Regions from separate parts of the Guptibacillus hwajinpoensis genome, predicted to be linked through region 2. Evidence: riboswitches for the same ligand, from Rfam matches in the RefSeq annotation. Region 2 holds a riboswitch; each other region holds the start of a gene.
What was found. Region 2 has a riboswitch for S-adenosylmethionine ahead of ABFG93_RS07710 (2,3-diketo-5-methylthiopentyl-1-phosphate enolase). Riboswitches for the same ligand answer to the same signal wherever they lie in the genome.
Positions count from the first base shown of each region.

Region 1: linked by a shared signal. The riboswitch ahead of ABFG93_RS19970 (sulfite oxidase-like oxidoreductase) and the one ahead of ABFG93_RS07710 (2,3-diketo-5-methylthiopentyl-1-phosphate enolase) in region 2 are both predicted to bind S-adenosylmethionine.
Region 3: linked by a shared signal. The riboswitch ahead of ABFG93_RS16580 (5-methyltetrahydropteroyltriglutamate--homocysteine S-methyltransferase) and the one ahead of ABFG93_RS07710 (2,3-diketo-5-methylthiopentyl-1-phosphate enolase) in region 2 are both predicted to bind S-adenosylmethionine.
Region 4: linked by a shared signal. The riboswitch ahead of ABFG93_RS18965 (YezD family protein) and the one ahead of ABFG93_RS07710 (2,3-diketo-5-methylthiopentyl-1-phosphate enolase) in region 2 are both predicted to bind S-adenosylmethionine.

Region 1 covers NZ_CP156674.1:3,859,447-3,867,457, reverse strand. The annotation lists gene ABFG93_RS19990 (ABC transporter ATP-binding protein) at 1-728, opposite strand, end outside; gene ABFG93_RS19985 (ABC transporter permease) at 742-1,194, opposite strand; gene ABFG93_RS19980 (hypothetical protein) at 1,381-2,319, opposite strand; gene ABFG93_RS19975 (TVP38/TMEM64 family protein) at 2,449-2,967, opposite strand; gene ABFG93_RS19970 (sulfite oxidase-like oxidoreductase) at 3,175-3,837, opposite strand; SAM riboswitch class I at 3,923-4,018, opposite strand; gene ABFG93_RS19965 (GNAT family N-acetyltransferase) at 4,089-4,559, opposite strand; gene ABFG93_RS19960 (GNAT family N-acetyltransferase) at 4,829-5,260, opposite strand; gene ABFG93_RS19955 (GNAT family N-acetyltransferase) at 5,408-5,971, opposite strand; gene ABFG93_RS19950 (LysE family translocator) at 6,231-6,854, shown strand; partial or broken gene ABFG93_RS19945 (3-hydroxybutyrate dehydrogenase) at 6,936-7,711, opposite strand; gene coxB (cytochrome c oxidase subunit II) at 7,936-8,011, shown strand, end outside.
Region 2 covers NZ_CP156674.1:1,510,672-1,518,682, reverse strand. The annotation lists gene ABFG93_RS07720 (carbon-nitrogen family hydrolase) at 1-196, opposite strand, end outside; gene ABFG93_RS07715 (pyridoxal phosphate-dependent aminotransferase) at 305-1,477, shown strand; SAM riboswitch class I at 1,556-1,666, shown strand; gene ABFG93_RS07710 (2,3-diketo-5-methylthiopentyl-1-phosphate enolase) at 1,769-2,968, shown strand; gene ABFG93_RS07705 (2-hydroxy-3-keto-5-methylthiopentenyl-1-phosphate phosphatase) at 2,965-3,654, shown strand; gene ABFG93_RS07700 (methylthioribulose 1-phosphate dehydratase) at 3,623-4,240, shown strand; gene ABFG93_RS07695 (acireductone dioxygenase) at 4,264-4,803, shown strand; gene ABFG93_RS07690 (GNAT family N-acetyltransferase) at 4,842-5,360, opposite strand; gene ABFG93_RS07685 (alpha/beta fold hydrolase) at 5,528-6,388, shown strand; gene ABFG93_RS07680 (ATP-binding protein) at 6,417-7,484, opposite strand; gene ABFG93_RS07675 (MFS transporter) at 7,738-8,011, shown strand, end outside.
Region 3 covers NZ_CP156674.1:3,210,340-3,218,350, reverse strand. The annotation lists gene ABFG93_RS16615 (serine hydrolase domain-containing protein) at 1-90, opposite strand, end outside; gene ABFG93_RS16610 (DUF1292 domain-containing protein) at 538-822, opposite strand; gene ABFG93_RS16605 (M4 family metallopeptidase) at 1,150-2,808, shown strand; gene ABFG93_RS16600 (hypothetical protein) at 3,003-3,239, shown strand; gene ABFG93_RS16595 (DUF421 domain-containing protein) at 3,315-3,698, shown strand; gene ABFG93_RS16590 (hypothetical protein) at 3,801-4,400, opposite strand; gene ABFG93_RS16585 (Lrp/AsnC family transcriptional regulator) at 4,375-4,563, opposite strand; gene ABFG93_RS16580 (5-methyltetrahydropteroyltriglutamate--homocysteine S-methyltransferase) at 4,921-6,036, opposite strand; SAM riboswitch class I at 6,158-6,257, opposite strand; gene ABFG93_RS16575 (SNF2 helicase associated domain-containing protein) at 6,387-8,011, opposite strand, start outside.
Region 4 covers NZ_CP156674.1:3,677,609-3,685,619, forward strand. The annotation lists gene ispG (flavodoxin-dependent (E)-4-hydroxy-3-methylbut-2-enyl-diphosphate synthase) at 1-127, opposite strand, end outside; gene ABFG93_RS18950 (hypothetical protein) at 269-622, opposite strand; gene ABFG93_RS18955 (DUF1002 domain-containing protein) at 794-1,669, shown strand; gene ABFG93_RS18960 (NfeD family protein) at 1,740-2,396, shown strand; SAM riboswitch class I at 2,517-2,621, shown strand; gene ABFG93_RS18965 (YezD family protein) at 2,719-2,865, shown strand; gene ABFG93_RS18970 (phosphoadenylyl-sulfate reductase) at 2,950-3,672, shown strand; gene ABFG93_RS18975 (inorganic phosphate transporter) at 3,678-4,742, shown strand; gene sat (sulfate adenylyltransferase) at 4,771-5,919, shown strand; gene cysC (adenylyl-sulfate kinase) at 5,931-6,542, shown strand; gene cobA (uroporphyrinogen-III C-methyltransferase) at 6,583-7,368, shown strand; gene ABFG93_RS18995 (sirohydrochlorin chelatase) at 7,381-8,011, shown strand, end outside.

The DNA of each region.
Region 1 (8,011 bases), 1.7 Mb from region 2:
CTCAGAGCCATACCTTCGCCGATGATCTTCGCACTTTCCATTGAGGTTGGTTGAGTGACCACACTATATGGATCACCCACTTGAATTAACCTCCCATGATCCATGACAGCAAGACGATCGGCCATTTCAATTGCTTCGTCTCGATCATGAGTAATAAATAATGAAGAGATGTTCTCTTTCCTTAACAATTCCCTTACTTCCCCTCTAAGAGATTCTCTAAGAGCCGCATCAAGGGAACTGAATGGTTCATCAAGAAGAAGAAGATCAGGCTTCAGCACAAGGGCTCGAGCCAAAGAAATACGCTGTTTCTGACCTCCTGATAATTCATGAGGGTAGGTGTCTATCCATTTCGAAAGTTTTACTTTCTCAAGCATTTCTTCTGCTATCTCTCGCCGCTTTTTTCTTGCTATCCTTCGACGCTTCAATCCGTATGTCACATTTTCAATCACGGTTAAATGAGGGAATAACAATGCATCCTGGAACATCAGGACAACAGGACGCTCTTCTGGCTTCAAAGTAATTATAGACTTTCCGTTTAAATCGACTTCGCCACGATCGAGCGTTTCCAGGCCGGCAAGACAGCGTAATAACGTTGTTTTACCACAGCCTGACGGGCCTACTATTGTAAAATGCTCACCTTTTTCAAGATTAAAGGACACATTGTTAAGTATGGAAGAACTTCCATATTTTTTGGTAAGGTTTCTGCACATTATAAGCTGGTTTTTCAAATTGATCTTCCTTTCAAACCCGATTAACTGTTCGAATTACCAGCCTCAGTACGATTTCTACACTCCCAATAAAAAGGAGCGGTAGCATAGCAAATATAATAGAAAAACCTGCGATAACTGATTCATTCGAACTTGAGAAATAGGGATAATACAGAAGTGGCAAAGTACTCACAGCTCCACCACCAATAATAGCGGTTAGCGCATATTGCCCAAGTGAAATTACAAATGTAAGTAACATTAAACTTCTGATACTTGGTAACAGGAGAGGAAGTGAAACCGTTAGAAAACGAATAAACGGTGTAGCACCTAGTACGGCTGCCTGTTCCTCTAATCCAGTACCTAGTCGTTCATAACCTGCTCTCATCACTCGAATCGCATACGGTAAAGTAGGAATAAGGTGAACGAGAAGAACCCCTGTCAACCGATCTCCCAATCCTGCTTTTATTAACGTGAATTGGAGCCCCATTGCAAGAAGTATACCAGGTATTAAAATTGGGGAAAGCAATAAAGCTTCAAGTAATCTTTCCCCTAAAAGAGTACAACGAAAGGGCTTTAGCAGCAGGAATGGCCAGTACTAAATTCAGTACGACGACCATAACAGCTAATTTAATTGTCGTTAGTAAGGCTTCAAATAGTGAAGGATCTCGAAAAATCACCTGCCAGCCCTCGATTGACCTGACCACATTTCTTTAAATTGCTTACCAGCTTCTTCACCATATACAGAAGTAAGTGCTGCTGCAAGATCATCTGTGTTTTCACTTAAAGCTGCTGCAGATGCATCAAAGTCTTCTGATCCATCAATACCATTCTGCATCGTCATCATTGCAAGTCCAGCGTGTTCTGATAGAAGATGACCAAGTGTAGCACGAAGATCAGATGCTGGTGTCACTGCGTTAGTGTTTTCAAATTTATCAGGAAATTGATCTGTAATCGCGCTTGAGAATCCTTTAGCAACCATATGCATGTGGGCAATTGCTTCACGTTCATGCTCGTAAGCCTTTTCGTAGTCACCTGCAACATAGCTATCAAAAGCACCAATTAACTGATTGATGTGAGCCTGTAATCCTTCTGAAAGATTTTCTGCTTCTAGACGTTCACCCGTTGCGTTCTCAAGGAACATGGAGAAATCACTCTTGTAACCTTCTAAATTCTCAAGTGCTTTTTGCTTTGCATCTTCGTCTTCATTACCAGTTGCTTTCACGTAATCCACGAAGAAGCCAATGTGGTTACTCCAGATTTCATTAAATTCAGCTCCGGCTTCCTCGCCGTAAACTGAAGTGATTGCTGCTGTTAAATCTTCCGTGTTCGCACTTAATGCTCCTGCAGAAGCTTCAAAGTCAGCAGAACCTTCAGCACCTTTTCTCATTGTTTCAACTGCAAGATAAGCATGCTCACTTAGTAGTTGACCAAGATCAGCTCGAAGGTCAGCAGCTGGCGTTTCCACTGTAGGTTTGTCCATGTGGTTTTCCCCATTATGAGCAAATGCGCCTGATGTAGGAATTAGTAGTGAAAAGCTAATCGGTACAATTAGAAGTCCTTTTTTCCAGTCAATTACTTTCTTCTTCATATTCTTTTCCGTTCTCATTTTCAAATCCACTCCCCTTAATTTTTTTTACACTTAGCTAACGGAGAGAAGATTAGTTTGGATCATTCTTTTTTAGATTTTCTTTTCTACAGCCAAAAACAACCATGAAAACCGTTGCTACTATGGCTTTCATGGCTACGACTTTTCTTTATAAAAAGTTTTATCATTTTGCCTTTTCTTTAGAGAATAGGATCCTATCATCAATAGTGCAACAAAGAAACTTAATAACACAATTCCCAAGAAGCTGTTCATCGCATGCTGATATAGCCATGCCATCAACAATGAAGGCGGCAGGATTCCAACCCCCGTTGTCCATGTAAATTGCCAGAACGATATTTTAGTTAATCCTGCTCCATAATTAAGGAGATTAAAGGAAAAAACAGGGATTAATCGCATATAGAACAATCCTCTTACCCCTTTTTGTTGGAACCACTCATCAAAGCGAGCAATTCTCTGAGCGGAAATCATCTTAACAGCAAACGTTCTTCCAAGGAATTTAGAAAGATAAAAAGAGAGATAAGCTCCAAGCATTGCCCCGATCCATGTATATAACGTCCCTAACCACAATCCATAGAGAGTGACATTGGCAAATAAGATAATTTCTGAAGGAATAAAAACAACACTATGTAAAATCATTAAGGAAATAGAAATCATTATCCCGTAGAACCCTAGTTTACGAATGCTTTCTGTCAGGCCTCAACAGTGCGTTCGTTAAGGAGGGTCTTAGCCACCTCTCTTGCATCCGGGAGGAAGAACACTAGTAAACTGATCGTTATTAGAACGAATAATGAAATAACGTTTTTCTTCAGACTAATCAGCTTCTTCCTTTTCTTAATGACCGTTATATGTTTCATCTGGTATTCAGTCGAATTCCTTCTTCTCCCATTCATCCTCAGGTAAGTCTAAATCTTCCCCTGAGAACCTTTCCTCAACAAACGGGTCTGCATGATTGTGAAAACCGTTCTGTTCCCAGAAACCAGGTTTATCTTCCTTAATAAATTCAATCCCCCTGATCCATTTAATACTTTTCCAGAAATAAAGGTGAGGAACAATAAGTCTTAATGGCCACCCATGCTTTTCAGTTAATTTCTTTCCATCTATTGAATGGGCAAGAATCACATCATCTCCCATAACATCTGAAATGTGAATATTTGTTGTGTAGTCGTGGTCACCATGAAGCATTATGTGTTCACTCTTTGGAACAATGCCCAGTTCTCTTATCAGATCTTTGAATAATACTCCTTCAAAGGTATTATCGAACCGAGACCACCTTGTTACACAGTGGATATCACATGTGATCTGTTTCTGCGGTAGAGCTAATATTTTCTCATAAGTAAGTCTAGAGGATTTTTCTACTTCACCAAAAATAGCCAAATCCCATGAAGATAAATCATACTGAGGGACCTCGCCTTCATGTAGAATAGGAAATCTTTCGGTAAGCACCTGACCCGGGGGCAAACGATCACCATACTTTTCACTTGCATCTGGAACCTTCATTTTACGAATACGATCAGCTTTTTTCACGAGAAACACACCTCTCCAGTAACTTAATGATACAAAAAAACTCTCCCCTGGGTGAGGAAGAGTCTTTTGATAGATGACAGGCTCCTCCTTATCTTTCAGAGCATCACTCTGCTGGAATTAGCACCTTTAATAAGGTTGCCGGGAGTCATCGGGCCAGTCCCTCTGCCACTCTTGATAAGGATTAAATATTTAGAATTGTTTATAATTCTAACGGTAAGCGATGCGATTTGCAATATCCATTTTCATTTGCCCTAGATTAAGCCCGAGTCTTTTCTCATTCGAATGAAGGTATATTCTCCTCCATTAGTCCGCTGGATAAACGAATGAGTAATGGCAAAACCCGCTTTTAGATACACGTTAATTGCCCTCTGGTTAAATTCTGCTACAGCCATTTCTAGCGTTGTAGGGCGGTATAACTCATGTGCTTTTTGCAAGCCGGCGTGAAGAAAGTCGTATCCTTTCCCAATCCCAACTTGTTGTGGACTTAAACCAAGTCCGATTTCCACCGTGCCTTTGGAACCTTCTATAAATGTAAAAAAACCGATAAGGATGTTAGCCTCATATACACCCCAATAGTTTTTGTTATTAGCTGCGTTCTCTCGAAATTCCTGAAGATCTTCATCATCCGCTTCCATATCGTAAAATGAGTAGATGCCATCATATTTCCATGAAATTATTCTCTCTACCTCTTCCTCATCCAATAAAGCAAATCGGTAATCCACTATTCTCCCTCTTTTCTTGTCATATTATTAGTTAAGTATGATAATCGTCCGAATTCATTTAGACAGGAAAAGCCCCATGCCGGGAAATGCATGGGGCTCACACTTTATATTTTAAGGGGGGCAGGAACCGGGGAAGTTCCTGCAAATGTAGTGTAGCAAGTTCCCTAGGTAAAATGATTGATTATGAGTTCCTTTTCACATTCTTTTAATAAATGAAAAGAAACACCCTAAAGACGTGCTTGATTTCTTAATAAAGAGACTAATAGAGTTTATTTATAAACCATGATCGTTTGTAATTCCTTAAAACCGATGTCTTTATAAATATACTTGGCAAAGTTTGAGGAGTAGACATTCAAACGAATCTCGTCATAACCCTGCTCCTTAAAATTCTGAATACTAGCCTCAACCAGCTTCTTAGAATAGCGCTTGCCGCGAAATTTAGGAAATACGAACACATCATATATAAAACCATGCTTATTTTCTGTAAAATAATCGGTATTTTCTCCAAGTAACACCCACCCGGCAATCTCATTCCCATCTCGATAAACAAGGTGATAGCCTCCTCGCTCAAGAATAGATGAAACAATCTCAAGTGCTTTCTCTTCCCGAATGATACCAGGATTCGTTGTTCCTTCATTAACAGACTGGATCGAATTCGATAAGATATACTCTCTCTCTTCCAAACTAGCTCGCTCAATCACCGTGGTCCCCTCCATCTTACTTAATAGTTTCTTACTTTAGGTAGTTTCTTGATCCCCCCTACTTTCTCCTTCTTCATACAGACAATGGGTTGATTTACTATTATGAAGAGACTACCCTCTTCTAAAACTGCAAAAAGCACGACCGATTCAGTTCTTTATTGTCGCGTAAACACATGTATCCCTAGTTTCATCACCATCTATAGATAGCTTTTCATTTCGTAGAATCCCTTCGAGATCATAATCTACTCGTTCCGCAATTTTTCTACTCCGCACATTCTTCACATCACATCGGATTTCTACCCTTCTGGCTTCAAGCTCATTAAATGCAAATTCAGTAATTCCTCTAACTGCTTCAGTCATATATCCTTTACCAGAAAATCTGGAATCTATCCAGTAACCGATTTCAAATTTTCGTACAGCCCAATCAATTCGATGAAGTCCAGAAGAACCGATTAATTCTCCTGTTTCTTTATGAAACAATAATAATCTTAGATCCTCTCTTTTTAAGAAAGCAGCATGAGATTCTCTTATATTGGCCTCCACGTCTTCAATGGTCTGCTCTGTCCGTGCAAAAGACATCCATTCCTTAAGTTCAGTTAAGGACGACTTGATTGATTCATAAACAATTTTTCCGTCATCCGGTCTGGGCAGGCGAATATGTAAACGTTCTGTTATAAATTCGTTTGGGAAATCAATTAGAATTGGTTTCATAGCAAAGGTCCTCCAATTGCAAAGATGTCAGAATTATACCATTAATGCGACTTCTGTCAAACTCATAACCATTTCAATCAAAACCTGCACTGGATACACCCCGTAGCTAATGATTATCCCTCACCATTTACAAATGACTTCAGATGGCTAAAACAAGGTCTATCTGTATCATAAACCCTTGGCGCTTCTTTAAATAGCTTTTCGAAATGATATCTCTCATTTATACTAAAACAATATCAATTATAAAGGAGAAGATTGTATGGACTTTTCACTGCTCCTCTCGTTTCTAGGTGCTGCCGTTGTTCTGACCCTTATGCCTGGTCCTGACAATTTATTTGTTCTTGCTCAAAGTATATCTCAAAACAGGCAGGCTGGTATTGCGACTTCACTTGGGCTTTGCTCAGGTCTCCTAGTTCATATCACCGCTACAGCAGCAGGCATATCCGCCATTCTATACCAATCATCAATTGCTTTTGCCGTTGTTAAATATTTGGGTGCTGCCTATTTGCTTTATCTTGCCTATCAGGCTATTAAAGACAGGGAAACAACCGCTGCCATTCATAAACAGCGCTCACGCCCTTACGCTTCTCTTTATCGGAAAGGAATCATTATGAACATCCTGAATCCGAAGGTTTCTCTTTTCTTTCTTGCTCTACTTCCACAGTTCGTTAATCAAGAGGTGGGTTCTCCTGCGTTACAGATGGTTTTACTTGGACTAATTTTCATTATCCAGGCCCTTGTCATTTTTAGCATCATCAGTATTTTTGCGGGTAAAATCTCTAAGGTCGTGAACAAAAGCACCACTATTTCAAGAAAAATCAATCTCGTAAAAGGAGCACTTCTCGCTCTAATCGGTGTACAAATTGCATTCAGTGGTAAATAACATTACCTTGCACTGCCTAATTGAAATAAAAAGCAACACCCGCGTTTTATGCGAGTGCTGCTTTTAACTTTTATGATTTCATTATTGTGCAGTATAACCACCATCAATAAGTAATGCCTGTCCTGTAATGCTTTTTGCAGCATCACTTGCAATAAACATAGAATAATCAGCAATTTCCTTAACCTTAAGAAGACGTTTTTGCGGAACAAGTGGATAGATTACTTCTTCAAGAACCTTCTCAACTTCAACGCCACGGTCTTTAGCAAGATCCTCCATTTGACCTCTTACAAGCGGTGTATCGACATAACCAGGCGCCATTGCATTTACAGCAATCCCATGTCAGCACCCTCTAAAGCGGCTACCTTAGTAAGTCCAATCACACCATGCTTGGCACTATTTTACGCTGCTTTATCTGAGAATCCAATCACTCCATTAATAGAAGCCATGTTATTGATTCTTCCAAAACCCTGCTTTTTCATAATTGGGAACACATATTTTGTTGCAATAAACGGAGCTGTAAGCATAATATCCTGCATCATACGAAACTTTTCAGTAGGAAATTCTTCTAGAGCTGACACGTGTTGAAGTCCTGCATTGTTAATTAATACATCTAAACGGCCATACTCCTCTACTGTGCGATCAATGGCTGCTTTGATCTCATTTTCATTCGTCACATCCGCTTTTACACCAATGACTTCGTACCCTTTGTCTTTTAGCTTCTTTGCAGCTTCTTCTGTACCTTGTTCATTTATGTCAGACAATACAACATTTGCTCCATTTGCTGCAAATGTCTCTCCTATTTCAAACCCGATTCCTCTATCTGCACCTGTAATAAATACAGTCTTGTTGTTAATCATGTGAATCCTCCTATAACTCTACTATTTGACTACTCATTGCTTTTACACTACTCAAACTTCAACAAACTACTTTTTTACTGTTTTACGAATATGAAAATAGATCATATAAAAGGGCATGATCTTTTGAACATCATTTACAAACGCTTTCACTTCTCGTTTTATCATTTCTTATTAGGGGTACTGACAAAAGACAAATAAACAGGTAATGGAAGGAGTGAAATCTAATGTTAAAGACGATGAACCGTCTTACCATATGTTTTGTACTTGTTCTTCTATCGGGATGCTCTAATATTGCCCTTC
Region 2 (8,011 bases):
TAATTGATTTCGTTGCGTCAACGTCGCCAATTTCATCAAGTCTTGATAAATCGTAGCCAGTAGACCATAATTCAGGCAACACGATAATATCTGGCTGTTGACTCGCAGCTTCAGAAACGAGCTGTTCAACCTTCTCGAAATTCTTTTCAGGATCACCAAAAGCAATATCAAATTGCAACAGGGTAAGCTTTTTCATTGAATCTTCCTCCTCAAGCTTTTAGAAAATTTACTTTACATGATTGTGTATCCAAGATAACATAACTTACTAGAATTTCACGAAAATTTTAACAGGATGTGATTGACTTTGAAACACTTTGAACCATCAGAAGCACTTAAGCGGCTACCAGAACAATTTTTTGCAAAGCTTGCCGGGAAGGTAAATCATTATGTTGAAGCGGGGTATGACATTATTAACCTTGGTCAGGGGAACCCGGATCAGCCAACTCCTCAGCATATTATCGAATCACTACAAAAAGCTGCTGAAAAGCCCGCTTATCACAAATATCCACCCTTTCGTGGACAGCCTTTTTTGAAAAAGGCTGCAGCTGATTTCTATAAGCGTGAGTTCGGGGTCGATCTTGATCCTGAAAAAGAAGTGGCTGTACTATTCGGGGGGAAAGCTGGTCTTGTTGAGGTTAGCCAATGTTTGTTAAATAAAGGTGATCTGGCATTGGTTCCTGATCCAGGCTATCCTGATTACTGGTCGGGAGTAGCGATGGCGGAAGCAGATATGCACATGATGCCGTTACAAGAGCAGCATGATTTTCTACCGGATTATGAAGGGATTCCTGAGGAAGCACTTGAAAAAGCAAAACTTATGTTCTTGAATTACCCAAACAATCCGACAGCCGCACAGGCGACAGATGCCTTTTTCGATGAAACTGTTGCATTCGCGAACCGACATGACATTTGTGTTGTACACGATTTCGCTTATGGTGCTATTGGGTTCGATGGAAAAAGGCCAGTGAGTTTTCTAGAAACAGAAGGAGCGAAGGATGTAGGCATTGAAATTTATACGCTTTCGAAGACATACAATATGGCTGGATGGCGCGTAGGCTTCGCAGTCGGAAATCCATCTGTTGTTGAAAGCATTAACCTATTACAGGATCACTTTTATGTTAGTTTGTTTAGTGCTGTTCAAGAGGCAGCTGCAGAGGCGTTACTAGGTTCTCAATCTTGTGTAAGAGAGCAGCGCGACACGTATGAATCTCGTCGTAATGTACTGATTAAAGGATTGCACGATATTGGCTGGAATGTGAAAGCGCCTGCAGGCTCCTTTTTTTCCTGGTTAAAAGTACCCGATTCTTTTACTTCAGAAGAATTTGCCGATTATCTTCTTGAGCATGCGCAAATTGTGGTAGCACCTGGAAATGGCTTTGGAGAATATGGTGAAGGGTATGTACGCGTAGGACTGCTTACGTCGGAAGAAAGGCTTAAGGAAGCCGTGGAACGAATAAAAAGGCTCGAACTTTTTTGAATTCAGAAAAATCAAAAAAGGGATTGACAGTTTTTAGTGAGTCTGGCATAATTCGAATCAATTAATCTAATAGCAATACTCTTATCCAGAGAGGTGGAGGGACGAGCCCTGTGAAGCCCGGCAACCGATTTTCAAGTTTACTTGAAAACACGGTGCTAATTCTCGGCAGCAAAAGCTGGAAGATAAGAGGAGGAGCATAATGATTCAGGCCTCTTCCTCAGGAAGGGGCCTTTTTGTATGCGAATAAATCAGCAAGCAATTACGGTTGATCGAGCGAAAGGGATGACCAACATGGGAAATGTAATTGCCACGTATCTTGTAAAAGGCGATAAGAATTTATCACAGCGTGCAGAATCGATAGCGCTGGGACTGACGATCGGAACGTGGACCGATTTGCCTCAGCTTGAGAAAGAACAGCTTATAAAGCATAAAGGAGAAGTAGTTCGAGTCGGAGAGAAGGATGGAGATGGCATTATTGTTATTTCTTACCCTGCGCTTAACTTTAGTCCGGATCTTCCAGCCATACTGACAACAGTGTTCGGAAAATTGTCTCTAGATGGTGAAATTAAGCTCATTGATCTGGTTTTTTCAGAAGATCTTCTTAGACACTTTCCGGGTCCATCCTACGGAATTGGCGGCATTAGAAAGCTAACTGGCGTGAGGGATCGCCCCCTATTAATGAGCATCTTCAAAGGGGTTATTGGAAAGCCGCTTGATGAGCTGGTTCTACAAATGAAGCAGCAGGCGCTTGGCGGAGTAGATTTTGTTAAGGATGATGAAATTTTATTTGAAAATGATTTAACACCACTTGAAGAACGCGTCCCTGCCATGAAAAAGGTTCTGGATGAAACGGCAGAAGAGACAGGTAAGCGCACACGCTATGCCGTTAATTTAACTGGGAGAACGTTCGGTCTGAAAGATAAGGCTAAGCGAGCCATTGAACTTGGAGCTGATGCATTATTGTTCAATGTTTTTACATACGGATTAGACTCGCTGGAGTCACTTGCTGAAGATCCTGGAATAACCGTGCCAATAATGGCCCACCCTTCCTTTTCCGGAGCAATTGCAGGCTCCAGTTCATATGGACTCAGTTATTCATTGTTACTTGGTAAATTACTTAGAATAGCAGGTGCAGATTTTTCATTATTTCCATCGCCTTACGGAAGTGTTGCTCTCGAACGAAAAGAAGCGCTCGCTACGGCGACAGCTCTAACTGAAACATCATCATTGCGAGAAACCTTCCCGGTCCCATCAGCAGGCATTCATCCGGGTTTAGTACCATTGCTAATAAAAGATTTTGGAATAAACAGCGTTATCAATGCCGGTGGTGGCATTCATGGTCATCCTGGTGGAGCATGGGCAGGTGGAAAGGCATTTCGAGATGCAGTTCACGCCGTTTTATCTGATAAGTCTCTTGAAGATGCTGCAGAAGAGAGCGAAGAGTTAAAGGCAGCTCTTACGAAATGGGGAATGGCGGAGGCGGTACGATGAAAAAGCAAGTGATTTTTTGTGATTTTGATGGCACGGTCACGAACGGCGATAACATCATTTCACTGATGAAGAAGTTTGCACCAGATGAATGGGAACAGATCAAGGATCAAGTCCTTGATCAAACGCTCTCGATCAGAGAAGGAGTAGGGGCGATGTTTAGCTTAATCCCCTCAACCCTGCATGATGAGCTACTTAATTACTTGTTAAAGACGACAGAAATCAGACCTGGATTTGAAGAATTTGTTGCGTACACGAAACAGGAGGGGATTGATTTATACATCGTAAGTGGTGGGATTGACTTTTTTGTCTATCCACTTCTCGCCCCGTTTGATATTCCAGAGGGTCACATCTTTTGTAACGGTAGTGATTTTTCAAGCGAGACCATTACGATTACCTGGCCGAACCGCTGTGAAGATGACTGTCAGAATGACTGCGGTTGCTGTAAGCCTAGTATATTGAACCGTTTTGGTGATGAGTTTGAACGGATTGTTATTGGTGATTCTATTACGGATTTAGAAGCATCCAAGTTAGCTGACAGAGTGTATGCGAGAGATTATTTGTACGAGAAGTGTGCAGAACTTTCTATTCCTGCTGTCCCATTTGAAACGTTTTTCGATATTATTCAGCATGTGAAAGAAGAAAGGGCGGGGAGCCATGTTGCAGGAACGCTGGGAAGAACTAGCTGATATTAAAGACGATTTGGCAGAAAGAGATTGGTTTCCAGGAACGAGCGGGAACCTATCGATCAAGGTGAATGATGATCCGCTTCAATTTCTTGTTACAGCAAGTGGAAAAGACAAGCGAAAGCGCACAGCGGAGGACTTTCTTCTTGTCGAAGGAGACGGGAAACCAGTAGAGAAAACCCATCTCAAGCCGTCAGCCGAAACGCTTATTCATAAGGAAATTTACAAACAAACAGATGCAGGCTGCTGTCTTCATGTGCACACAGTAGACAACAATGTGATTTCAGAGCTTTATGCAAGAGAAGGCGAAGTTAGTTTTCAGGGCCATGAACTAATTAAAGCGTTTGGGCTCTGGGAGCAGGATGCTGAGATCAGGATCCCTATTATAGAAAATTCCGCTGATCTTTCAGTGCTTGCTGAAGATGTTAAGAATGTAATAACGCATAAAACAAAAGCTGTTTTAATGAGAAATCATGGCATTACGGTTTGGGCAAAAACTGGTTTTGAAGCTAAAAAGTATCTTGAAGCGTTTGAATTTCTATTTCGTTATCAGCTGAAATTGAAAAGTTTCCAGACAGTTGTAAATTAATCTACTTCAAGGAGGAATAAATAATGGCGGTTATTAAAGTGAGAAATACAAATGAAGTGATTGAGGGAAATGAGAAGGTAAGTGCTTTTTTAAAAGAAGAAGGGGTATTGTATGAACACTGGGTTGTAGCGAAATTACCTGAAGAGTTAAAAGGGAATTGTCACGTGACAGATGAGCAAAAAGATGAAATCCTTGCCGTTTTTGATCCCGAGATTCGATCACTTGCTGAGCGTAATGGATACGGTAGTTGGGACGTAGTGGCACTTTCTGAACAAACTCCTGACATCGAGAACCTCTTGAAGAAATTTGAACAAGTACATGTTCATACGGAAGATGAAGTGCGAGCGATTACAGCAGGGCATGGTATTTTTGTGATCAAAGGTCATGGCGAAACAGGCTATTTTGATGTGGAGCTCGACCCAGGGGATGTGATTTCCGTTCCTGTTGATACCCCACATTTCTTTACTTTAATGGATGATCGCCAGGTTGTCGCTGTTCGCCTTTTCATCGATCCATCAGGCTGGGTTGCCCATCCTTATGAAGAAAAAGAAAGTGTGCAATAAGTTAGAGCCGCGATCATTCGCGGCTTTTTCTCTTACATTTAGCAGTAGGTTAAGAGCGAGGTTAAATCCTCCCAACCGAATGCGGTCTCACGGAGTACTTTACCACCAATCATAGTTTCTTCTTCGGCGACGCGGATAGGATTAAAATGTTGATAGAATTGTGAGGCAGGATTACCATTTAATACCCATACAACCATCGAGTGAAAACCGTCTTTCTTGAGCTGTTCAGCAACGTGGCAAATCAAGTGTTTGCCAGCACCCATTCCCTGCGCTTCTTCTAATATATAAATGGCATACAGCTCTCCATCATAATGATATTTCTTACTTCTGTTCTCTCCTCCATTCGCAAATCCGACAATACGGTTTTGCTCATTAACGGCAACGAAGATCTTGTTCCCTTCTTCCATACTTTTTCGCCAGCGTGCTTCGCGTACTTGCACATCAAGATTATTCAAAAAAACCTCAGACACCAGGCTCTGGTACGTCGTTTTCCAGCTATTCACATGAACCTCAGCAATTGCAGCGGCATCGTTTAGATTGGCAATTCTTATTTCCATCTTACCCCTCCTGATGAATGTGGACTCTTCTATCCCACCCTTAACGGGCAGTGAAAATCCCCTCTAATGGAAGTTTCACTTTATATGCTTTCTTTTCTAGAAAAAGGGAATGAATCCTGCCAGTCGAATTAGTAAATTAGTAGGATCAATAGAAAGGAAGGATGACAATGAGGGAATTTAATTTTGAATTGGATGGCCAGTGGATACATGGGGTGAAGTGGGGAGCACCTGATAGGCAACTGATTATCTGTCTGCATGGTTTAACCAATAATGCTCTGGGGTTTATCGAAATGGCTGAGGAATTAGAGAAGAATTATCATATCATTGCCTTTGATTTACCAGGTCATGGGCAGACCGCCCCTTTTGCTAAAGAAGAAGACTATGGGTTTACTATTTTGTCTGCCTGGCTTGATAAGGTAGTTTCTTCTATTAGTAATAGGCCGTTTCTATTAATTGGTCATTCGTGGGGAGCGGCATTGGCCCTTCATTATACAAATCACTATCATCACAAAGTAAAAGGTATTGTGATGATAGATGGTGGATATGTTCAGCCTTCTGACGGTTCAACAACACTTCAAACACATCTTGAGAGAGTGACGAATTGGGTAACTGAAAATCAGTTTAATCGAATAGAAGAATACGAGGAAAAAAAGAAAGGTGAAATTGGAAGGTGGAGCGAGGGTATTAAATGCATGGTTCATGCTGATATGATTCAGGATGGAAATCGGGTAAAGATGAGGTCGGATGAAGGAACGGTGAGAGCTATAATGAAAGCGCTCTATACAGAACCATTCCGTGATATCCTGAGTGAAATCCATGCTCCAGTGTATCTACTACGAGCAACGCTTCCAGAAGAAGAAGAGCGAATCAGACTTAATGCAACGGATCTCCTTAGAATGAATTTAAAAGGTGATTGCCGCATTCAAGCAGTTCCACAGGCCGGCCATGTTCTGCACTGGCAAAATCCAGAGGATGTAATCCTTTCAGTTAACGGATGGCTCAATGGCCAGAAAACAACTAGCATTTAGGAAGATTCCCCCTTCTAAGGGGGATATCTTAAACGGCTTTAGGTAATGTAATCGTCACTTCTGTACCTTCGCCTTCCTTACTCTTGATGCAAAACTCACCTTGATGTCGATCGATGATTTGTTTACAAATAGACAGCCCTAGGCCTGTTCCGCTTTCCTTTGTCGTATAAAAAGGAGAGCCCAGCTTATTCAATTCTTCATGAGGTATTCCTATTCCATTGTCTTTGATTTTAATACGCAACATGTCCTCTACCTCTTCAGCTATAACAGTAATTTCTCCATCCTCAGTAATCGCTTCCATAGCATTCTTTATTAAGTTGATGAATACCTGTTTAATCTGATTACTTTCACAATACACATTTGGTAGCGTTGCAGGATAATCTTTCTTTAAGACGATCGATTTCATATTCGCCTGGCCATTAAGAAGTTCAATTACCTCATCAAGAATGTGATCAATTCCATGACTGCTAAAATTTGTTTTTTGAGGTTTCGCAAGAATCAAAAACTCATCGATGATTTGTTCAATTCGATGGAATTCTGAATCCATCACTTGAATGTATCGTTCGATATCTTGATCGGTGTTTTTAACGTGGATGAGCTTAAGAAATCCTTTCAAAGAGGTAAGAGGATTTCTAAGTTCATGCGCGATGCCGGCAGCAAGCTGACCAACAACGGATAGTTTTTCCGAATGAATCATATGTTCCTCGTTTATTCGTTTCTCAGTTATGTCCCGGGCTGCTCCAATTAATCTTGATACAGAACTACCTTCTATCATGGGAACAAGGGTGATTTCAAAGACTCTGTAACCCTGTTTAGGAAAGGTATACCCTTCTTCAAAATGGATGGTTTCTTTTCGAATAATAACCTCTTGAAACCGTCTAATCGCTTGCATTCCCTGATCAACGCCTAGAAAATCTTCAATTCGCCTCCCCGATATCGATTCTTTTGAAGTTCCATAGTTTGCTAAATAGGCTTCATTAACTGCTTCAATCTCATAATGATGCACATCGACCACTTTAATGAAGAAAATGAGATCGGAAATATGGTGAAAAATTAAGTCTAAATAAGTAGTAGCTAACTTGCTTCCCTTTTCCATAGAAATCCCCCATAATCTGCTTTTTAAAATAGCACTAATTGGATATTTCTACAGGATATGCATATACCCTTTTAAAAATGTGCGTTAAAAGTAAAAGAGTGTAACATAATGGCGAATGAGAGAGTCGCTGCATTTCTTTCTCTAGCTAAATCTTCAGATGGAAGAACATTGCAATCTTATTCAGTATGCTATAAAGTTAGGAGAAGTGTTTTTGAACTTATTAAACTGTTATTTCATATGGAGGGACGATCGTTTGATAACGAAAAGAGACTCCGTCTTTTACCTCAGTTTATTCCTGTTCTTTTTCCATGGAGCTAATACAATTATCATTAGTTTTATGCCTGTTTACTTTCAGCATGCTGGGATGTCCGAGAGCAAAATAGGTTCCATTCTTGCCATCGGTCCGCTTGCAGCCATTCTAGCACAGCCCTTTTGGGGCTACATGAGTGATAAATATGGCACGATTAAAAGAATCCTATTAATTACACTGGTAGGTGTTTTTGTTATAAGTATTTTTCTTCTGACAA
Region 3 (8,011 bases), 1.7 Mb from region 2:
AACTTCATCATCACTTTTAACAACAACGGCTCCTGAGAAGTTTCTATCTTCAAGAAATTTTTCAATTGAAATATCAAGTCTATCTAACATTAATTGTCACCCATACTCTCTTTAATTCTATCTCAATCATCATTAGCTGGCTCCCTATTGCAGCTGATGAACTTCTATATATGTTCCATCCAGGGCGTAATTTACCATTTCTCTCACAGGTATTAAATATGACCAACTCTCCCTAAATCTAACTTCTACTACAAGGTCGGTTTCCCTTTTAAAATCATCAATTATTTTACCAAAGTCGTCTGATTCGTTATGGATGTCGGGATAGGAAGACAGGAAGATCACCCTCTTCCCTATTAGATTCTATCTCCACATTCCAACTCTTACTTTTAAGGAACGAAACCTACGAAAGAAGTAGGTGTTAACCCAGGGTTAAAGATTGGCGCGTTCCTCTGATGGTATCTGTATCTTCTTCGGTTAAAATCCTTGAAAAGAAAAAAAGCTTGAGGCTATGAGAAGCAACAAACTTTTTTCTTGTGGTTAAATTAACTCTTCACTTGTTAGCGTATGCAGCATTTCATCGACCAATTTCCATTCTTCATCTGATTCAATATGATATATGGCAATATCGTCATCATCATCCGGCTTTTCCTCATAACGAAAAGTGAATACCTCCAGGTCCTCTCCTTCAGTTTGTCCGACAGGAGTTACAGCAATATAGGATGCCCCAGTTTCATCAACATCAAATTTGTATAACACTTCAAATAAATGTTCTTCCCCGTTCTCATCAGGTATAATAATTTGTTCTTCATTTTCTAAAGTCATCCCAATTCCTCCTTTATTTTTACATAAGGTTTCAAAAATACCTGTGGTCATTTCTGCCGAACACCAAACCTATTTTTTTCTACAATCCCTCTTTTTATTCTAAATAAAAATAAACTCAGCCCATCCTTTAATAACATCTATATCTCCCATTCAGACTTATTTTTGTTTGAGTAGTTTATCCCTAGGGTGAGCTAGCAAAAGGATTAGTAGTACTAAAGTTCTTAATTTTTTAATTATTTTATATTTTAAGATAATTAAAAATACTCATGATGTGAACATTCATTCCCGTTATAATTGGTAATGGATTACATATAAGGAGGAGTTTATTTGAAAAGGAAATTTATTGCACCACTTGTTGTGACGACTGCCTTATTCACTGCCTCATTACCATATAGCAATGTACTAGCGGTACAGCCAAATGAAAAAGCAGAAAACCATATGGTAAGGAAATGGAATGAGAATGCCAATGTTCCATTATTCGTAAAGGAAAAACAAGCAGCCAAACGTTCTAAGGCTACTTCAAGTGATGCGCTTAACTACCTTGAAGAAAATAAATCTAAGGTTAAAATCAAGAATCCGATAGAAGAACTTAAGTCGAACAAATTAGTAAAAGATGAGCTTGGCATGACTCATGTTCGTTTTAATCAAACTAAAAACGGTGTACCTGTTGAAGGGGCAGAAGTCATTGTTCATTACAATGCGAACAATGAAATCACGGTTGTTAATGGCGCATACAACACTCAAGTTGAAGAAAGTAATTTAGATACCACGCCATCGATCACACCAAATAAAGCACTAGAAGTAGCTAAATCAGCTATTCATGCACCGACTAAATTAGAGCAGCTTCCAACTTCCGAACTTGTAGTGTATCCGTATGAAGGGACAAATCATCTGGCTTACAAAGTAAACGTTAACTTCTTAGGAGAAGAACCTGGTAACTGGTTTATTTTCGTGGATGCTAATACGAGTAAAGTGATTGACCAGTACAATGCAATCATGGACGCTGATAGAACAAAAACACAAACTGGATCAGGTACCGGTGTATTAGGAGATCATCGCCTTTTACATATTTCAAATAGTAAGGAAGACCACGAAGGAACGACTTTTCAATTAGCTGATTTTAGCCATGAAGGCTTGGCAGGAATCATAACCTACGACTACTCCAAGAATAAAATTGAGTTATTCTCAAATAAAAGTGCATCCTTTAAATCAGAATTTGCTAAACCCGCAGTTGATGCTCACTATAACTCTGAACAGGTGTATGACTATTATTTAAATGAACATGGCCGTAATTCCCTTGATGGTAAAGGTATGCCAATTCAGTCAGTCGTTCATTTCGGAGATAATTATAACAATGCCTTCTGGAATGGTACGTATATGGTTTACGGTGACGGCGATGGTGAATTCTTCATTCCGCTCTCAGCAAGCTTAGATGTAGCAGCACACGAAATGACTCACGGCGTAACGTCAAATTCAGCAAATCTTGTGTATAAATTTCAATCAGGCGCTCTAAATGAAGCATTCTCTGATATCTTCGGAGCACTAATAGACGAGTCAGATTGGGAAATAGGTGAAGACATCATGGCGCCTGCTGCTGTCGCTGATGGCAGAACGTCGCTTAGAAGCTTAAGCGATCCTAGTAAGTACCCTGTTGGTGCTGCATATGTACCATACGGCAATGGTGAAGGAAAGTATCCTTCGCATATGGATGAATTCTATGATCTACCTGGTAATTTAGATAACGGTGGCGTCCATATTAATTCCTCTATTATTAACCATGCGGCCTATTTAACGGCCCAGGACATTGGACGTGAGAAGTTAGGGAAAATCTATTATCGCGCTCTTACTCAATACCTGACAGCTACCTCTGACTTTAGTGATGCGCGTCAAGCGATCATTCAATCAGCTGTTGATTTGTATGGTGAAGGTAGTGCAGAGGTTGAAGCTTCTGTAGGTGGATTTGATTCTGTTGGGATAACTCAGTAATTTAGGGAATGCTTAGAAAAAACATGAAGAATTTATCTTCATGTTTTTTTGTGTTTTATTGTCAATAAGTAGATGATAATGCTTTCAGTTAAACCCATATAACGATACATAACTTCTTAAAGTTAAGTCATCATACAAATATAATTATTTGCATTTTGGTAAATACTGCAATAAAGAAAAAAAGGAGGGTTTCGATGGAAGAATATTTGATTGCTATTTCTAGAACGATGGGCAGTTTTATCCTTTTAACTATCGTTACCCTGCTGACCGGAAAACACATTAACTCTCATAAAAATCATTATAGCTATGCTCTTTCGATTACGATTGGTTCGTTTATTGCCAATATGGGCTTTAATACAAAACTGAATTTCTTTGAAATGCTTGCTTCATTCCTCTCATTAATCTTATTATTTTCTCTTGCTAGCTTTTAGAAGTCGAGAGCTAAGAAAATGGTTTTCTGGACAACCAACCGTAGTCATTGAAGGTGGTAAAATCCTTGATGCAATATGAAAAAAATAAAATTCTCTTTAGATGATTTGAATCAACATCTAAGAGAACTAGGGGTATTTGACATCTATGAAGTGGAATATGCGTTAGTAGAAGTAAGTGGCGAATTATCCATTCGTAAGAAAAATCAATTTCAACCTCCTACACGTCAAGATTTACAACTTAAATACTCTCCATCATCGTTACCTATTGAGTTAATTATGGACGGCGTAATAATTGAGAAGAATTTAATCAACCAATATAACAGAGAGTGGATTCATTTGGAGATTAAAAAAAGAAACTTAACTATAGAAGATATTTACTACGCAGTGGTTAACAGTAACGGCACTCTTTTTATTGACACCTATAAAGATAATATTCGATCTCCCTCTGATTTAGAGTAATTTCTGCATAAAACAAAATTAAAATGGAGCCTTTCCCCTGCTGCGCGTTAATACAGCAAGGGTCAGTCTCCATTGTGAAGCACTATTCGGAAAATCTCTTAATTACGTATCCAAAAAATCCTTACCCTTTAACTGGTCTAATGACGTTATAAAACTCAGCAATAAATCTCTAGAATTCTTCAAATCATTTAAATCTACCACTTCATGAGGAGAATGGGTATATCTTGATGGAATAGAAAGTGCTCCCGTTGTTACCCCCTCCCCGGTTAGATGAATCGCACCTGCATCTGTTCCAATTCCCATAAAAACCTCTTCTTGATAAGGGATGTTTCTTTCATTGGCTAACTTTATTAAATGTTGGCTAATTAACGGATGTGAGATCAGTGATTTGTCCGCTAACTTCACACATGGCCGCGATGAGTTATCAGGAATGACTCTAAAAATGAGCTGATCGAGATGCGGGATTCCATCTACATAATAGTCTTCATTCTTCTGAATCGCCTCTGGACTAGCAATCCCGAACATTGGAATAGCTAAATAGCTAATAAATGGCGCGGTAGGCTCTGTTAATTTTATCTCTACCGTGTATTCATCCAGGGCCTTTACGTGTTCAACCTTATGAGCTTCATCACCTTTAAACCCACCATACAAGAAAGAGTAATAGGTGAATTCCCCATTATGCTGAGGATGATTTGGATCCATCCATCGCAACCACCTTCAGAACACCACTATCTACAAGTTTCTTGTACCTTAATCTAATCGTCTTTTCAGTAACATCTAATTCCTCAGCAATATCTTTGAAGGACATGCGACCATCATGGGATAAACAAACAATTAAATTCTTATCTAATTCATCAAGAATCAACTCATTCACCACCTTTTAATTTAATTTGTTTTTCCACAAAGAATACTATAATAATTATTTATTATCATTAAAGTGTAATTTAGAATGTATTTAGTACGTATAATAGTACTATTTTTAAATAAAACTACCTTAAAATGGATTAGACAAATTATAAATAAAAGTTAGAATTTTCGCAATAATATAGATGAAACTATTTCAGATTGCTTCTATCTAATGAAATGTGGCCATTAAAAAAGCCTTCGGATGGAGCATGATTATCCGTTTTACCAAACACTAAAAAATCAGGAGGATTGCCCCCTGATTTCAATGATTATGTGTCTATTTTCTAGACGTTATATACATGTTAATGTGAATAAATTACTTCCAAACTTCTTTGGCAATATCCAATACATGACATACTTTTTCCCATTGTTGGTCTTCAGTCAGTAAGTTACCTTCTTCTGTGGAAGCAAAACCGCATTGCGGACTTAAACAAAGCTGATCTAACGGCACATATCTTGAAGCTTCTGCAATTCGTGCTTTCACTTTTTCCGGGTCCTCTAATTCACCAAATTTCGAAGTGATCAAACCTAAAACAATTGATAGGTCCGAGCGGTAGACATGGCGGAGCGGTTCAAAACCACCAGAACGCTCATCATCAAACTCAAGGAAAAGCCCATCGACATTCAAACCACCGAAGATGGTTTCGGAAATTTCTTCATAACTGCCACTCGTCATAAAGGTCGACTTAAAGTTCCCACGGCAAATATGCATGGTTACGAGCATATCGTCAGGTCTATTGGCTATTGATTTGTTGATCGCCCGGGCACACAACTTTGCAACCTTTTCGGGGTTCTTTCCTTTCGCTTCAATTGATGCTCTTCCTTCCTCGGAAAAGAAAGTAGCCCATGATGTATCATCAATTTGCAGGTAACGGCATCCTTCATTGTATAGCGCCTGAATGACCCCCTGGTAAGCAACAATCAAGTCGTCTATAAATGCTTCGTCACTATCGTAAAGCCCCTTATCGATCTCTCCTCTAAAGAAAAGCATATTAGGGCTTGGAATTGTGAATTTCGCAACCGCATCCCCTGCAATACTTTTAAGGAATTTAAAATGCTCAATCATGTAATGATCGCTGAATCCAACTTTATCGGTTACTTTAATACCATGCGCTTTTGTCACAACACCATCGAATTGGAGACCTTTTTCGGTTTCAAAACCTTCCACACCATCCAAACCTTCAAGGAAGTCAAAATGCCACCAACTACGTCGGAAGTCACCGTCCGTTACTGCTTTAAGCCCGACTGCTTTTTGCTTTTCCACTAATTTAACAATTTCTTCGTCTTCGATTTCCCGCAATTCCTGGTCCGTAATTTCACCCTTTGCCTTCTGTAAGCGTGCCTGCTTCAAACGTTCCGGCCGTAAAAAACTCCCTACATGGTCTCCTTTAAATGGAGCTTTTGATACTCTTTGTTCTACTGATTTCGTCAATCTAAATTCCTTCTTTCTTTAAACTTTATTGTTATTTTCTGCATGAATATTTAGATTTGGTTTACAAAAACAAAACCCCCTTCTAATAAGAAGAGGGTTATTTTTGTATAACAAATTTCTCTTCTTATCTTCAAGCCAATGCTTCTGGAATTAGCACAGTACTTTAAAAGTCTGCTGCTAAGGTTTCAACGGGCCAGTCCCTCCACCTTTCTTGATAAGAAAGTTATCTATTAAATTGTTTTGTTAAATAATTAGTATACAGGAGTAATGTAAAAATTCAAGAGAATAAGAATATTTGTTTTTCTACGGTCCGCATTGTATGTTTCGATTATGAAAAAATACACCTTCTGTCATTCCATTAATATCTCACGAATATCCTCTTCCGTTAATGTTGCTGAAGCTTTTTCTTCTGAATCAATAATGTCTGCAATGAGCTCTCTCTTTTTCTCTTGAAGCTCATTCATCTTCTCTTCAATTGTGCCTTGAGCTACTAACTTAATTACCTTTACAACCTTCTCTTGACCAATGCGGTGCGTTCGATCTGCTGCTTGCTCTTCGACTGCAGGATTCCACCAGAGATCATATAAGATCACCGTATCTGCACCTGTTAAGTTAAGGCCAGTCCCCCCTGCTTTTAAGGAAATAAGAAACAGATCACGCTCACCCTCGTTAAATCGATTACAGGTTTGTACTCGCTCCTCGGCAGGCGTTTCTCCATCTAGATAGAAATAGGTTTGACCTCGGACTGTCAGCTCTCTACCTATGTGCTTAAGCATTTTAGTAAATTGGGAGAAGATCAAAACTCTTCTACCAGACAGTCTTGATTCCTCAATGATTTGAAGCAGCTGCTCATATTTTGCTGAGCTTCCCTTGTATCCTTCTACAAATAGAGCAGGGTGACAACAAATTTGTCGCAACCGCGTCAAACCTGCTAATATTTTTATCCGATTTTTTCGAATGGTATCCCTGTCGAGGTGCTTCAGTGTATCCGTTCGTAGCTTTGCTAAATAGGCTGCATAGAGCTTCTTTTGTTCAGGTAAAAGCTCGGTTAACTCAAGGGACTCCATTTTTTTAGGTAACTCCGCAAGTACATCTTCTTTCATTCTACGAAGTAAAAAGGGTCGAACCCTTCGAGCAATGGTTTTCCTTGTAAGATAGCTATAATCTTTCAACCCCTGGAATAGCTGTGGAAAAATGACATGATAGATTGACCAGAGCTCTTCAATTGAATTTTCCACGGGTGTCCCTGTCAGTCCGAAACGGTGATTTGCCTCGATCCTTTTAACCGTTCTAGCAGTCTGTGTCGTTGGATTCTTGAACGCCTGAGCCTCATCAAAAAACACCGTGTGAAACGATTGATTCTCATACCATTTAATGTCTCTCCGAAGTAGCGGATAGGATGTGATGACGACGTCCATTTCTGCGCTATTCTTTTGTATCTTTTCTCGATTCGATTGATTTCCGTCTATGACAACCGCTCGGATATCAGGAGCAAATTTCCTTATTTCATGCAGCCAATTATAGGTGAGAGATGACGGGCAAACGATGATAACAGGGAGCTTACGTTCTCGAATGATTGATAGCTCGGATACAATATAAGTGATGCTTTGCAGTGTTTTACCAAGTCCCATATCATCAGCTAGAACGCCACTGAATCCATAGCTAGCTAGTGTTTTCATCCATTTGTATCCGCGTTTTTGATAGTCACGCAGGATGTGATCTAACTTCTCTGGCACCTCAAAATCCAATTTTCCCGGATGAAGGAGTTGATCTAAGAACTGTCGAAAAGAATCCTCTACCGTAAAAAGCTCACTCGTATCAATAGAATCAAGAAGATGAAGGCTTTTGGTAACCGGTATATTTAAACTCGCCTCCAAATCTTCATCCTGTGCCGGGACGGTCGTCAAGAAACGATGAATTTCTTCCATCTCTTTCGTCTCAAGAGATAAGAGAGACCCATTTCGAAGACGAAAAT
Region 4 (8,011 bases), 1.9 Mb from region 2:
CAGTAGCTTCCACATCGTGTGTCTTTGTTGTTGTCATACTTTGAATAATAACTTCGTTGTTACCGCCTATTGTTAATGGACCTACTTTAACCGGTCTCGTTTTACTACGGTGAGTAATTTCATTCATGCGAAAATCGCTCCTTTTACATGTAGGATTGCATGCCTCATGATTTAGATCGCTTTGTATATGTTCCCGAACGAGGGAATTGAACTCTTCTTTAATACTATCCCATTGTAGCAACATTGGAAGGCTATTGACAAGAAATAATCACTGTGAGGACGTATCGGTATAGGTAGGGATTTTATATTGTTGCCCAATTTGAATTTGAGTAGGTGGGATTTTGTTTAATGTTTCGAAATCATGCACGATTGTATCTATTGAGACAGGGATCGTTCCATTTTCTTTTTCGACTAATGAGAGTACTGTATCCCCGGCCTTAGTATTATGTATCACATAAGGTGTCTTAGCATTTTCTTCAGGTGGTGCCTCGATATCGTTAGAAACGTCATAAGTGGCAAGAGTACCGGTCGTTAAATCGTAGTAAGTCGTATGAAGGACAAGCAGAAAAAGTGCTACAGTTAGTAGCTTGCGCATATCATTCACCGCTCTTCCTTGAATCATATTTTAATTCTACTGTATGCTTGTCCATCTAGAATATGACACAAACCTCCTGTGCCTCCTGTGAAATTATCTTTTCTTTCCAGTGCGTGTCGAGTAAAATAGCAAAGAGATGGAGAGGCAACGAAAGTTTCTCTATCAGGACGACTTAAAGAGAAAAAAGGAGATCAAACTATGTTTAAAAAAGTTATGCCGTTTTTCTTGTCTATGTTGTTGGTGGTGTCTATCCTGCCAATTGTTGCATATGCAGATGCTGCTGTAGGTGATGTCATCGTCACTCTAGGTGAGGATTTGACAGAAGATCAGAAGCAAAAACTGTTAGAGGAAATGGAAGCTCCAAAAGATGTAATGACAGTACCTGTAACCAATGAAGAAGAACATCAATATCTTGGAGATTATATAAGTAAAGCATTAATCGGAACACGCGCTTTATCGTCTTCTTCTATTACAATTGCAAAGAAAGATGCTGGTTTAAGCGTAGAAACAAATAACATTAATTGGGTAACTGATGATATGTATGCCAATGCTTTGATTACAGCAGGTGTGAAGGATGCAGATATCTATGTAACGGCTCCTACTGAAGTTTCAGGAACAGCTGCCCTTACAGGATTGATTAAAGCGTATGAGCTAAGCTCGGATGAAGTGATTCCTGAAGAACAAAAGCAGGTAGCAAATGAGGAGCTTGTAACAACTGCGAAATTAAGTGATAGTATCGGTGCTGATAAAGCAACAGAATTAATGACAAAGATTAAAGATGATATCGCCACTAATCCCCCTGAAACGGAAGAAGATCTTAGGGAACGAATCAAACAAATTGCAAGTGACTCTGGCATTGAATTAACCGGGGAGGAGCTTGATGGACTAGTGGCATTATTTAATCGAATGAAGAATCTTGACATCGATTGGGATCAAATGAAAGGTCAGTTAGAGAACGCAAGGGAAAACCTTGATGAATTCTTGAATAAAGAAGAAACACAATCATTTATTCAAAAAATTATTGATTTCTTTATCGCGCTTATTGATGGTATAAAAGGGGTATTTAAATCGTAAAGTGACATTGAACTGAAACTTTTCCTGCTTGTAATCGTATAAGGAGAGAAGGAAAAAGGAGGGAGCGAAGATGGAAATTCTATCGTTGCCAGCTATAGGTTTTCTAGTCGTACTGCTTAGCGTACTTTTTTTGTTTGGTGAATTGCTTGTTCGTGTAAAAGGGATTTTTGGTGTCATTGGGATTCTCATGTTAACGTTCTACTTTAGTTTCCATCTCACGTCATTACCTTCCATGCTATGGATGGGGCTTGTTTTTGCGGTTGGTCTCGCTTTAGTCATTCTCGATGGAAAGCTATTGAATGATGGAACTTTTGGGTTAATCGGTTTATTAATGATGGTCACGGCTGTCGCGATTCCCTCTCCATCTTTTCTATACGGTCTGCTTGTTTCGAGTGGCTTTTTGATGGGTACGGCTGCTTCTTTTCTATTTCTACGTGTTTTTCCAGCGCGTTCAATGTGGACTAAAATGACGTTGAAGGACCGATTGAGCAGTGATATGGGGTATAATTCTATGAATGAGGGGTACAAAGAATTAATTGGTAAAACCGCTACGACGATTACTCCATTCAGACCGAGCGGTACAATTCAATTGAATGAGAATAAATATAGTGCTATCTCAGCAGGAAGCTGGATCGATTCAAATGTCCAGGTTGTAATTACATCTGTTGATGGAACACGCATTGTAATCGAAGAACAAAAAGAGAAAAGTAAAAGACATCCAGTCTAATGGATATAGGCCTCGGGTCATGGATCCGAGGCTTAAATTATTAACTTTTTCTAATCCGTTTATCCCGATCTCTAAACTAGGGTTGACATATTGTTAGATAATAGTTAAGATTTAGAAAATAACTTATCAAGAGAGACCGAGGGACTGGCCCGATGACGTCCAGCAACCTGCCACCAGGCAAGGTGCTACTTCCAGCAAAATGGAGTCCATTTTGGAAGATAAGGTGAATCAAGGTAACCTGATCTGTCTTTCCAATTTGGGAAGGCTTTTTTAGTTATTAAGCCTCTCCTACTCATCAAATGTAATTAAGGGGGGTTTCTAAATGAAAAATGAGAAACAGAATTTTAAAGATGTTGCCGAGCGAATTGAGAAGATGCTCAGTACACTTAAGTATGGATCCATTACTCTGGTTGTACAGGATGGAAAAGTCATACAGCTTGAGAGACAGGAGAAGGAACGGATTTACTAAAAGCGCTGACTAGAAAAACTAGAGGCGGTTCTAACGATACTCGTTAGAATCGTCTTTTTATATGTTTCAAAAGGAGGTTTTGGTATGGAATGGTTATATGAAAATTGGTCAGGGGAAATTCCTTTTTTTGACAGTAACTCAAAAACTAAAGGAGCACTTGAGGTCCTTGATTGGGCTTATGCTACGTATCAAGACGATATTGTCTATGCCTGTAGTTTTGGGGTGGAAGGCGTTGTATTGATTGATTTAATTTCACAAGTAAATGAGAAGGCTGAAATCGTCTTCCTTGATACGGGTCTACATTTCGATGAGACATATGAACTCATTGAGCAGGTGAAAGCAAGATACCCAAATCTACGGATCAAATTAAAGAAACCAGAGCAATCAGTTGATGAACAAGCAAAGACATATGGTGAGGCACTGTGGGAGCGTAATCCTTCTCAGTGCTGTAATCTTAGAAAAATTATTCCTTTGAATGAAGAATTACAGGGAGTTAGCGCCTGGATTTCAGGCCTTAGAAGAGAGCAATCTCCCTTGAGACAATCGACTGAATTCTTGAATAAAGATTCTAAATTTGAAGCTATTAAAGTTTGTCCACTTATTCATTGGACCTGGAAAGAGATCTGGCGTTACGTGTATGAGAATGATTTACCTTATAACCAATTACATGATCAAGGGTACCCGAGCATTGGATGTGAGGTTTGTACAGCTAAAGTGCTAGAAGGAAGTGACTCCAGGTCGGGACGATGGGCAAATCAGGAGAAAACGGAATGTGGATTGCACCTTGATTCTGCTTCAAATAGGTGACGCTCATGAGCATTCTTGTTATTATCGTTGCTATGTTTTTTGCCATGAATATCGGGGCAAGCGGGGCGGCTGCTTCCATGGGGGTAGCTTATGGAGCAGGTGCTATTAAACGGAGAACGACAGCCTTATCTATATGTGCGATAGGAATTCTTGCAGGGGCAGCCTTTGGTGGAGGAGACGTTATTAAAACGATAGGGAGCGGGATTATTCCTTCTTCGATTCTAAGTGTTAAAGTAATCCTTATTATCTTTATAGCGGCGACAACAGCGCTGTTTTTAGCGAATATGATGGGCATTCCGTTATCTACAAGTGAAGTCACAGTAGGTGCAGTTGTCGGTGTTGGGATTGCCTATCGCGCACTTTATTTCTCAAACATCATTGTTATTATGCTACTCTGGCTGGTAATACCGGTTGTCGCCTTTGTAATGGCGCTCCTCGCTGGAAAGCTCGTATTAATTCTTAAAAGGCGGAGAAAAGTGACTCCAGGCTGGCAACGTGTATTGGGGGTACTACTTATTGTAGCAGGATTTCTGGAGGCTTTCTCTGCAGGAATGAACAACGTTGCAAACGCAGTAGGACCTCTTGTAGGAGCGGGGCTACTCTCACTATCAACTGGAGCATTGTTAGGCGGAGCGTTTGTTGCGCTTGGAGCGCTTGTTTTCGGCAGCAGGGTTATTGAAACAAATGGTTATCGGATAACCAGCTTCTCACTTGGGGAGGGTTTTGCCGTGTCGAGTACAAGTGCTGGTCTTGTAATCGGTGCATCGCTCTTTGGTATTCCAGTTCCGCTCACACAGATTACAACTTCATCTATTATTGGAATCGGAACTGCAAAAGATGGGTTTCAACTCTGGCAAAAAGATGTCATTACACGAATGTTGAAAGTCTGGGTAGTTTCACCAGTTTTTTCATTAGTGATTTCGTATAGCATGATTAAATTATTTCTAGAAAGTGACTTATACACATTAATTGCAATTGGCAGTGTTATTCTTGCAACGATTGGGTCGGGCAGTCTAATAAAAACGATTCGAACGCAGAAACAAGCGGTTCAGGATGAAGGAAGCATGTAACGTTTACTAAACAATTGGAGGGATTTATATGACAACAATTAATCCACATGGTGGTAATTTGATTAACCTTTATAAACCAGATGCAGAAGTAGCCGGAATTAGAAATGAAATAGAGCTCGATAAGACAGCATTAAGTGACCTCGAGCTGATTGGGACTGGTGCTTATAGTCCACTACAGGGTTTTTTAAATGAAAATGATTATGAGTCTGTTGTTCATGATCTTAAGCTCGAAAATGGATTGCCATGGAGTATTCCAATCACATTGCCGGTGAATAGCGGTGTAGCCGATGATCTTACAATCGGAGAAAAAGTAAAGCTAACGAATAATGGTCTTGTTTATGGAACTATTCAAGTTGAGTCAATCTATTCACCTGATAAGAAAGTAGAAGCCCGTCATGTCTATTTGACAGAAGACGAGGCGCATCCGGGAGTGAAAAAAGTCTATGAAAGACCCGATGTTTATATTGGGGGGGCGATTGAGCTACTTAGAAGAAGTGACAAAGGTCAATTCAATAAATACCATTTCGATCCTTCAGAAACCAGGGAGTACTTTCAGAAACAGGGGTGGAAAACGGTAGTAGGTTTTCAAACACGAAATCCAGTTCACCGCGCACATGAATATATTCAAAAAACCGCTCTTGAAACGGTTGATGGGCTCTTTCTAAATCCGCTTGTAGGTGAAACAAAATCAGATGATATCCCTGCAGAAATTCGAATGGAAAGTTATGAAGTACTACTTGAAAAATACTATCCAGCTGATCGTGTTCATCTAGGGGTATTTCCAGCCGCTATGCGCTATGCCGGACCAAGAGAAGCGATCTTCCATGCGATTGTTCGGAAGAATTTCGGTTGCACTCACTTCATAGTAGGAAGAGATCATGCTGGTGTAGGCGATTACTACGGAACTTACGATGCACAGAAGATCTTTAATCGATTTACGAAGGAAGAGTTAGGAATTACTCCGCTATTCTTTGAACACAGTTTCTATTGTGAGAAATGTGGCAGCATGGCTTCGGCAAAAACGTGCCCACATGGGAAAGAACATCACGTTATTCTTTCAGGTACAAAGGTTCGTGCTCTCCTTAGAAATGGTGAGCAGCCACCAGAAACATTTAGCCGTCCTGAAGTGGTAGAAGTATTGATTAGAGGTATGAGCGAAAATACAGTAAAGGCATAGGAGGCATATCAATGAGTGCGAATCAAAATCTAACATGGCACGATACGGTTGTAACAAAAGAATTACGCAGGGAACAGAACAAACATCAGAGTGCTGTGCTCTTCTTTACAGGGTTATCAGGTTCTGGTAAATCAACAATCGCAAACGCTGTTTCACTTAAGCTACATGAATTAGGTGTTCAAAGTTATGTGCTTGACGGAGACAATATCCGACAAGGGCTTAATAAAGGTCTAGGTTTTAATGAGGAAGACCGAAAAGAGAATATAAGACGTATTGGTGAGGTGTCTAAGTTGTTCGTTGATAGCGGACAATTTGCAATAACAGCCTTTATTTCTCCATTTCGAAGTGATCGCCAAATGGTGCGTGAATTACTAGGAGAAGACGAATTTATCGAAGTATATGTGAAATGCCCAATAAATGAATGTGAGCAAAGAGACCCTAAAGGACTATATAAAAAAGCAAGAAGTGGTGAGATTCCGAACTTTACAGGGGTCTCCTCACCTTATGAAGAACCATTACATCCTGAAATAGTCATTGATTCTTATCATGATACACCTGATGTATGTGCAGAGAAATTAGTGGATTATTTAGTTGAGAAAGAGCTGATTTCAAAAAAAAGCTAACCATAGGGTGATTGATATAATGATTAGAGGAGGATATAGGATGGGGAAAGTTTATTTAGTTGGGGCAGGACCAGGGGATATTGATCTGATTACTGTAAAGGGGTTAAAATGTATCGAGAAGGCGGATGTCATTTTGTATGACCGCTTAATTAATAAAGATCTTTTGGACTATGCGAAAGAGGATGTAGAATTAATTTATTGCGGAAAATTACCAAACTATCACACCCTCAAACAGGAAACGATTAATCGCTTTCTAGTAAAGCATGCGTTAAAAGGAAAAGTCGTCACAAGGTTGAAGGGTGGCGACCCCTTTGTTTATGGTAGGGGCGGTGAAGAGGCAGAGGCCCTTGCTAATCATGGAATTCCCTTTGAAATTGTACCTGGCATTACTTCAGGAATAGCTGCTTCAGCATATGCTGGTATCCCGGTTACGCACAGGGAGCTAAGCTCAACATTCGCATTTGTTACCGGGCATCGTAAAGAGGGTGAGGAAGAAGAATTAAGGTGGGAAAGTCTTGCAAAAGGAATAGACACTCTTGCTATTTACATGGGTGTGAAGAATTTGCCTTATATTTGTTCAATGCTCAGAAAGTACGGTAAAAAGAAAGATACACCGGTTGCTCTCATTCATTGGGGAACCACCCAGACACAACAAACCGTTACAGGAACGCTTGAGAGTATAACAGAAGAAGTGGAGAAAGCAAGAATTCAAAATCCAAGTATGATTGTGGTTGGGGAGGTTGTAAACCTGCGGTCAAAACTCAGCTGGTTTGAGAAATTATCTGAGGAGAAGCAGAAGCCATCCATCGCAGTTAGTGCTTTGTAGGAGGGGTCGTTCATGCAAGCCGTCCTTTATATTTGTCATGGTAGTCGTGTTGAAAAAGGTAGAAATCAAGCTGTGGATTTTGTGGAAAAATGCAAATCTGATATACCTTTTCCTATTCAAGAAACGTGTTTTCTTGAACTATCAGAGCCTACAATTCGACAGGGAATTGAGGCGTGTGTTCGACTGGGAGCTACAAAAATTTCCGTTATCCCTGTGTTATTGCTAGCAGCGACTCATGTGAAAAAAGATATACCAGATCAGATCAAGCAAGCGCAAAAGGCCTTTCCAGACGTGGCATTTCAAGTCGGCGATCCCTTTGGCGTCCATGAAAAAGTGATAAATGTTCTATCAGATCGTGTTCAGGAAACGAATGTAACGCTCCAGTCTGATGCATTGGCTCTTCTTGTAGGCAGAGGAAGTAGTGACCCCGAAATCAAACAGGAGATGAAACGGGTGGCAGGAATGCTTAATGATAGAATGCCATTTAAGAACGTGTCGGTTTGTTTCCTGGCAGCAGCCAATCCGTCTTTTGAGGAAGGATTAGAACTTGCTCTCTCGAGTGGGAACAGTCAGGTATTTGTTCTTCCCTACCTTTTATTTACTGGTGTTTTAATGGGCGAAATGGAACAGAAAATCTCTGCAT